2 regions of the Streptomyces marokkonensis genome follow, and region 1 is predicted to be linked to the other one. Evidence: riboswitches for the same ligand, from Rfam matches in the RefSeq annotation. Region 1 holds a riboswitch; the other holds the start of a gene.
The links. A riboswitch is a leader RNA that binds a small molecule or an ion and turns the genes downstream of it on or off. The one in region 1 is predicted to bind cyclic di-AMP.
Positions count from the first base shown of each region.

Region 1 (4,157 bases):
TCATGGCCGGCTGGCTGGCTCCGGGCGAGCCGTACGCGCTCGGCTCGATGCGCGCCCGCCGCATCGCCCGGCAGCACGCACACCGGCACTCCGGGAAGGAGGCGGCGCGGGCGGTGGCGCAGTACGAGGCGTACGCGACCTCGCTGGCGTTCCTGCGGCAGCGCGGACGCCGAGGCGGGGCGGGCGCCGACTTCGCCGTACGGGAACGGCAACTGCTGGACGCCCTGTGGCACCGGCGCGACGTGGCGCGCCCGGCCCTGGACCACGCGTGCCGGGCCACCGCGCCGCCCGCACCGGTGGCCGTACCGCCCTGGGGCCATCCGTACCGGCCGTACAGCGCGTACGCCCCCTACCGGCGGCCGTAACGGCCGCGACCGGACTCAGGCCGACGCCTGTGTCAGCCTTCCGACCTCGTCCTCCGTCAGGCTCAGCTCCGCCACCCCCAGCAGCGCCGGCAGCTGCTCCACCGTGCGCGCGGACGCGATCGGCGCGGTAACCGTGGGCTGCGCGGCCAGCCAGGCCAGGGCGACAGTGGCAACGGGGGCGTCGTGCGCCTCGGCGATCTCGTCCAGGGCCGCGAGGACCCGCCGGCCGCGCTCGGTCTCCAGGTGCTTCGCGGCACCGCCGGCCCGCGGGCTGTCGACCGTCGCGCCGGCCCGGTACTTGCCCGTGAGGAAGCCGGACGCGAGTGAGTAGTACGGCACGGCGGCCAGGCCCGCCCGCTCCGCGAGGTCGCGCGGTTCGCCCTCGTACGTGTCGCGCGAGACCAGGTTGTAGTGGGGCTGGAGGGCCACGTACCGGGCGATGCCCTCGCGGTCGGAGAAGGCGAGAGAGGCCTCGAGCCGCTCGGCTGAGATGTTGGACGCCGCGATGTGCCGGACCTTGCCCGCCCTCACCAGCTCGTCGAGCGCGCCGATGATCTCCTCCACCGGCACCTCGGGCTTGTCGAAGTGGGTGTAGTAGAGGTCGATGTGGTCGGTACCCAGGCGGCGCAGCGAGGCGTCGGCGGCGGCCTTGATGTTCGCGGCGCTCAGACCCGGGTACTCGGGGTGCTGGCTGACCTTGGTCGCGAGGACGACGTCGCCGCGGTTGCCGCGGGAGGCGAGCCACTCGCCGATGACGGTCTCGGACTCGCCGCCGCTGTTGCCGTCGACCCACGCGGAGTAGGAGTCGGCGGTGTCGAGGAAGTTGCCGCCGGCCGCCGTGTAGGCGTCGAGGACGGCGAAGGAGGTGTCCTGGTCGGCGGTCCAGCCGAAGACGTTGCCGCCGAGGGCGAGGGGGAAGACCTTCAGGTCGGAGGAGCCGAGCTTGCGCAGAGAAGTCATGTCCTGCGTCAACGAGCGCGGCGGACCCGATGATTCCGGTGACGGCGCAAAGTTCGCGCAAACCGGCAGCCCTGACGTCGGGGGGGGGCGCCGTCAGGACCGCCGGGGGATCAGAGGCGGCGGGCTGTGATCAGGGGGAGAGGCGGGGACGGGCGGCGCGCGAGGCGGGGCTCAGGGGTCTCAGGGGGTGAGGCCCTTGCTCACCAGCCACGCCATCGGGTCGATGCCGCCGCCGTCGCTGGTGTGGACCTCCATGTGGAGGTGGGCGCCGGTGACGTTGCCGGTGGCGCCGACGCGGCCGATGACGTCACCCGTGGTGACCTTCTGGCCGACGCTGACGTTGATGGAGGACTGGTGGGCGTACCAGATCTCGGTGCCGTCGTCGAGGGTGAGCACGGTCTTGTAGCCGTACGACCCTTCGTAGCCGGCCGACGTGATGGTGCCGCTGTGGACGGCCTTGAGCAGCGTGCCCGTGGGGGCGGCGAAGTCGAGGCCCGTGTGGTAGCCGGAGGACCAGTAGGCGCCGGCCTGACCGAAGCTGGAGGAGATCGTGTACGAGGAGGTCGGCAGCGTGTACTGCTTGGCCAGCTTCGCGAGACGCTCGGCCTCGGCCTTCTTCGCGGCCTCCTCCTCCGCCTTCTTCTTGGCGGCGGCGGCCTTGGCCTCGGCCTCCTTCTCCGCCTTGGCGGCGGCTTCCGCGGCCTTCTCCTCGGCGGCGGCGGCGGCTTCGGCGGCGGCCTTGGCCTCGACCTGGGCCTGCTGCTGCTCGGCCTGCGCCATGATCCGGGCCCGCAGCGTCTCGCCGGCGTCGGAGGTGCCCTCCGAGGTGTCCGCGGCGACCGTGGTGACGCCGCTGAGCGGGGTGGCGGAGCCTTCGGGCTCCGGCTCCTCCTCGTCGGAGATGAGCGAGCCGACGTTCGGCAGGTCCGGCATGGAGATCGACACCGGCGGCTTGCCGGTCTGCGCGCTGGCCATGCCGCCCGCGCCGACGGCAGCTATGACACCGACGCCGAGGACGGTGGAACTGCGGGCGAGTCCGCCGCGCTGCTTGGCGACGCGGTGCTTGCCCCGTACGGGACGGATGGACTCCGCGGTGGGATTCCATTCCTCCCAGGGGCCCTCTTCGGGACGGTAGCCGTCGTAGCCGAAGGTGTCGGTCTCGTGCTGGTTCGGCACGAACGGGGCCTCGGGGGCAGGCCTGTTGGACGCCACGTGGGCGCACTCCTTTCCTTCCCTCTCGCCTACCGGGTTAGCTGACGGGTTCGGAGCAGGAAGGTCTCCTACGCGCGTATATCCGCCGTGTCTCCACGGCGTCATACGCCCGATTCACCCCAATGTGGTGGTTCCCCGGTTCCCTTGCGGGATTCGGCGCGTGCGCACGGAGCCGCCTTCTGTGACGGCTGGGACGACCGCGCTGCGTTATCGAACGTTAATAGACGCGAGGCTCGGATTCCAAGCGGTTCCTCTTGATCATTAGCGAATCCGGCCGGGACGTACGCCTCATGACCGGCAAAAACCGGGCGAGTTGACCCGGCTTCGGTATTCCCTTTCACGCCACGAGTTTCTGACGTTGTGTCAGTTGTTATGCGGAGGGGGGTCGACCCGTCACGGCAGGTAATGTTGATCAAGGTCGTCTTACGGCGAGCAGCGCCATGTCGTCCGCCATGCCGCCCCCGGAGTGCCGGCGCACGTCGTCGGCGAGGGTGCCGAGGAGTTCCTCCGGATGGCGGAAGACGCGACCGGCCAGCCGCGCGTGCGGGTCGTAGAACTCGCCCCGGCCGTCGCGGGCTTCCGACACTCCGTCGGTGTACAGCAACAGCGTGGCTCCGCCGGGGAACGGCGCCTCCTCCGCGCGGTCGGGCCACACCCCCAGTTCACCCATGCCGAGCGGCAGCGCCGCCTCCCGGGCGGGCAGCGGGCGCAGGGTGCCGTCGGCGTACAGCAGCAGGGGCGGCGGATGGCCTCGGTTGACGATGCGGACGATCCCGTCGCCGTGCGGGAGTTCGGCGAGTACGGCGGTGGTGAAGCCCTCGAAGGCGTCCAGCCCGTCCCGCCGGGTGCCCTCGCGGGCCAGCGCCCGTTCCAGCCGCTGCGCCACCGCCTCCAGGGTCACCTCCTGCTCGGCGGCCTCCCGGAAGGCGCCGATCACGACGGCGACGGCGGCCACCGCGCCCATACCCTTGCCGCGCACGTCCCCCACGATGAGCCGGATGCCACGCGCGCTGTCCTGCACCGCGTACAGGTCGCCGCCGATGAAGGCGTCGGCCTGCGCGGCCTCGTAGCAGGCGGCGATCTCGAACCCGCCGATCCGCTCGGCCGGTTCGGGCAGCACGGCCCGCTGGGCGGCCTCGGCGATCTCGCGGACGGAGACGAGTCGCTCGCCGGTGCGGCGGACGAAGGCGTTGACGAGGACGGCGAGCACGGCGACCGTCGCGATGGTGATCAGCTCGGTGAGGGAGTCGACGAAGTGGACGACGCCCATGCTCACTTGCAGCCCGATGACGGCGGCGACCACGGCGACACCGGTGAGCGCCGTGCCACGCCGTGAGTAGATCGGGGCGGCGACCAGGGGTGCGGCCGTGTAGAGGGGGCCGGCGGTGAAGTACCTCGGGGTGAAGAGGTCGTACAGGATGGCGACGACGATCAGCAGTACGGGGAGCAGGCGCACGAAGGCCCGCCCGTACGGCCCGTACGAGGACCGCCACCGCCGCATCCGGCCGACGGCCGACGGCCCCGGCCCCGGCCCCGGACGGTCGCCGAGGCCCGGGTCGGGCACGGGATCGCCGGGGAGCCGGCCGCCGGCCCTGGCGTACGCTCCCTCGCCGTCGTCCA
Region 1 is NZ_BAABCQ010000103.1:6,076-10,232, reverse strand. It holds gene ABEA26_RS23370 (PrsW family intramembrane metalloprotease) at 1-365, shown strand, start outside; gene ABEA26_RS23365 (aldo/keto reductase) at 381-1,325, opposite strand; gene ABEA26_RS23360 (M23 family metallopeptidase) at 1,506-2,537, opposite strand; cyclic di-AMP (ydaO/yuaA leader) riboswitch at 2,549-2,706, opposite strand; gene ABEA26_RS23355 (PP2C family protein-serine/threonine phosphatase) at 2,950-4,157, opposite strand, start outside.

Region 2 (4,157 bases), on a different contig from region 1:
CTTCCCCCCGGCCGCCGCGTGGCCGCCGTGGTCGCCCTGGTCCCCGTACTGGTGGCACTGGCACTGTGGGCCTTCGCCTGGCCGGCCGCCCGTACGGCACCCCGCGAGCTGCCGCTCGGCGTGGCGGGAGCACCCGCCGCCATCGCGCAGGTGGAGCAGCGGCTCACCCAGCGCGAGGGCGCCTTCGAGATCCACCGCTACGCCGACGAGGCCGAGGCCCGCGACGCCGTCGAGGACCGGACCGTGTACGGCGCGGTGGTCGCCGGTGACCGGGGTCCGAAGCTGCTCACGGCGTCCGCGGCGAGCCCCGCCGTCGCCCAGCTGCTGCGGCAGGCGATGACCGGGCAGGCATCCGCCGCGGGGGCTCCGGTCCAGGTCGTCGACGTGGTGCCCGCTTCCGGGGCGGATCCGCGCGGCGCGGCCCTGAGCGCGAGCGTCCTGCCGCTCGCGCTGGCCGGGATCGCGACCGGCGCCGCGGTGACCCTGCTGGGACTGCGCGGCGTCCGCGCGGCCGTCGCACTGACCGGCGCCGCCGCGTCGACGGGCCTGGTCGCGGCGGCGATCACCCACACCCTGCTCGAAGTGGTCACCGGTGACTGGTGGGCCGTGGCCGCCGTGTTCGGGCTGTCGGCCCTGGCCGTCGGGGCGGGCGTCGCCGGGCTCGCGGCACTGCTCGGGCGCGCGGGACTGGGACTGGGCGGGGCCGTGATGATGCTGCTGGGCAACCCCTCCTCGGGAGTGTCCTCGGCCCCGGAGATGCTGCCCCGGCCGGCCGGGATGATCGGCCAGTGGCTGCCGCCGGGCGCGGGCGGCTCACTGCTGCGCTCGGTGTCCTTCTTCGACGGCGCCGCGGCGACCGGCCCCGCGCTCACCCTCACGGGGTGGGCCCTGCTGGGGCTGGGCGCCGTCCTGCTCGGCGGCGCACTGCGCCGACGCGCACCCGGCGGCTCACCGGCGGCCGACCGGACCCGGACATCGGTACCGGCCGCCTGAGCCCGGGCAGCCCGAAACCCAGCCGTGCGCCGAGCAGGCCGTGCGCCGACCAGGCCGTACGCAGGGAGGTCGCGGACCCCGACGCGGTGACCGGGAGCCACGGACCGGTCGACGCACGGGTTCGTGAAGCCGGCCGCGGCACGCGGGCCGTGATGTTCCCGGGCAAGCGCGCCGACCTGCCGTCGCGCGGGTGGTGACGCGTCAGCCGGCACCGACCGGCCCTGCGGAAGGGCAGGCGCCAGTGATCTCGTCGTACGGGCCGATGAGTTGGCCCGCGTCCGCATGCGCCTGGAGGAGATCCTCGCACGGCACCCGGGCCGCACTCCCGAGCAGGTATCCGCGGACATCGAGCGGAAAACGGTCCTGGACGCCGTCGACCTGCTCGGGCGCATCAACCCCGCGCGGGACGGCTACACCTGTCGCGCACTGCGAACTGCCCAGGCGCTGGTCGACAGGGCGACGGCCCTGCGCGACGCACCGGCACCGATGCACCGGCAGGGCGAGACGCAACTGCACGCCACCCCCCTGGCCCGGGCGCTACGCGTACTGGACGGTGAGCGGCGGACTGCGCGCGTCAGCCTTCCACCGTGTTCCGGCAGTTGACGCACCTGAGGGTGAAACGGACCAAACGGCGTACCCCCTTTCGGCGTAGGAACACCACTGATTTCCGACTGGCCGAGGTTGCGCAACTCTCGTGCCCGCACGGCCGAACGACCTGCTCCGCCGCTGGTCCGGAGGTCGGCACCGCATTCGGCAGTCACTCGAACACGGAGGCGTCCACCCGAACGGGTGAGTGGCGAGTAACAACACAAAGGGCACGTTCCATTGGGAATCTCCCTCTGGACGAGACAAGATCCGTGACTGACGACAAGCCCCCGCCGCAGCGGCGGGGCGGTCCGGGCGGACGCCGAGTCCTGCCGCCGCCCGGACGACCGGTCGACAGGAGTGGATCGGCAGGAGTGGAGGACCCGAGCACGACGGGTCGCCGGAACGGTCATCTCCGCGGGAGAGGCACCGGACCGAGCAGCCCTTGGGGTGAAGCCGCACTCGTGCGGCCGGGCAACTTCGCCAGCCCGAATCCGACAGGTCATCCTTCACAGGCGGCTGACGAAGGGTTGCGCATGTCCGCGCTCAATCGTGTCCCGTCGCTGATGGCCCGAGCCGGTACGGCCTCGGCCCTCACCCTCGCCGCCATCGGCGGATCCGTCGTGGTCCCCGGTGCCGCCTCCGAGGCGGCCGCGGCGACCTACGGGACGAAGGCCCTCAAGATCGCGGCCTCCAAGAAGGGTTCACCGTACGCATGGGGCGCCGTCGGACCACGCAGGTTCGACTGCTCCGGGCTGACCCTGTATTCGTTCAAGAAGGCCGGCAAGAAGCTGCCGCGCACCGCGGCTCAGCAGTACAACAAGACACGTCATATTTCCGCCAAGAGCCGCAAGGCCGGGGACCTGGTCTTCTTCCACTCGGGCCGCAGCGTCTACCACGTCGGCATCTACGCCGGGAAGGGCAAGATCTGGCACGCCCCGAAGACCGGGGACGTGGTGCGTCTGCAGAAGATCTGGACCGGCAGCGTCTGGTACGGCCGGGTCAAGTAGGCGCCCGAGGGGGAGACGGCGTCGTGACCCGCCGTCTCCCCCTCGGGTGCGTGGTATGTGCCTGCGGCGCTCCGAAGGCCTTCGGCGCCTCACCGCTGAGTCTTCTGCCGGCCGGAGACCCGCCCCACGGCCGCGGCGGGCTCGGGGGGCACCGGATCGCTCGGCGGCGTCCAGGGAAGTTCGACGGAGATGGTCTTGCCGCCCTCTCGCGTGGCCCGCACTCTCAGCTTGCCGCCGCACTCCGCCGTCAGCCAGCGGATGATCACCAGGCCGCGGCCGTTGTCCTGCTGGACGGCGGCGGGGAGGCGCTTGGGGAACCGCGGATGGCTGTCGGTGACGCCGATGCGCAGCCGCTCGTCACGGTCGAGTGCGAGGTCCACCGTGAAGGTGGGTGACTGGCCGAGGGTGTGCTGGACCGCGTTGGTCGTCAGCTCGGAGACGATGAGCCGGACGGTCTCGGACACATCTGTGTCCGCCGGCAGGCCCCACTCCACCAGCGTGCCGACCACATACGTGCGCGCGACGGCCACCGAGGCGGGATCGCTCGGCAGAGTGACGGATGCTTCCAGATGGTCTGCCATGGCGAGGTAGTCCCTTTCCCACGGGACCGCGGCCCGACATGGAGCGGACGGTTCGAGTACGGTCCCGGACTGGTGCTTCGCCGTCAGACTGCCACCATCAGGCCCGTGGAGGGCGGCGATCCACCAAGATGTGCATATATCTGTCGCTCGATGCGGTGAACTCTGCGACGGCAGAGCGTATTTGGGCGGCTCTTAGGGAGTAGGGGAGTGGCCCATGCAGCATGGTCCCGTGGTGCGACGCCGGAAGCTGGGCGCGGAGCTGCGCGCCCTGCGCACATCGGCGGGGATCACCAGCGGCGAGGCGGCCCGGCTGGTGGGCTGGCACCAGTCGAAGGTCAGCCGGATCGAGACCGGGACGAGCGGGGCGAAACCGGCCGACGTGCGGTTGCTGCTGGACGCCTACGGCGTGGCCGACGACCAGCTGCGGGAGCTGCTGGTGACGCTGGCCGGCTCCGACGACGCGGGCGGCCGCAACCACTGGTGGCACGCCTATCGCGGGGTGCTGCCGCCGACCTACCGCGACTTCATCAGCCTGGAGTCCCAGGCGAGTGCGATGCGCACGCTGGAGACCACGGTGGTCCCCGGGCTGCTGCAGACGCCGGAGTACGCCCGCGCGGTGACGCGCGCCGCGGTGGACGGGCTGCCGGAGGAACGGCTGGACACGCTGGTGGAAGTTCGGCTGGCCCGGCAGGACGTGCTGCGGGCGCCGACGCCGCTGAGACTGAGCGCGGTCCTGGACGAGTCGGTGCTGCGCCGGGAAGTGGGCGGACCCGGAGTCATGGCCCGTCAGCTGGCGCGGCTGGTCGAGGCCGCGCGTCTCCCCCATGTCCGGCTCCAGGTGCTGCCGTTCGCCGCCGGGGCGCACATCGGAGTCACCGGCCCTTTCGTAATCTTTTCTTTTTCGAGCACTTCCGATCTAGATGTGGTTGTTCTCGACCACTTGACGAGTAGCCTGCACCTCGAGCGGAAAGAAGACCTAGGGGCCTAC
Region 2 is NZ_BAABCQ010000059.1:14,882-19,038, reverse strand. It holds gene ABEA26_RS16830 (ABC transporter permease) at 1-993, shown strand, start outside; partial or broken gene ABEA26_RS16825 (ATP-dependent Clp protease proteolytic subunit) at 1,225-1,596, shown strand; cyclic di-AMP (ydaO/yuaA leader) riboswitch at 1,967-2,111, shown strand; gene ABEA26_RS16820 (C40 family peptidase) at 2,115-2,588, shown strand; gene ABEA26_RS16815 (ATP-binding protein) at 2,678-3,169, opposite strand; gene ABEA26_RS16810 (helix-turn-helix domain-containing protein) at 3,384-4,157, shown strand, end outside.
Region 2: another riboswitch for cyclic di-AMP. It lies ahead of ABEA26_RS16820 (C40 family peptidase); the one in region 1 lies ahead of ABEA26_RS23360 (M23 family metallopeptidase).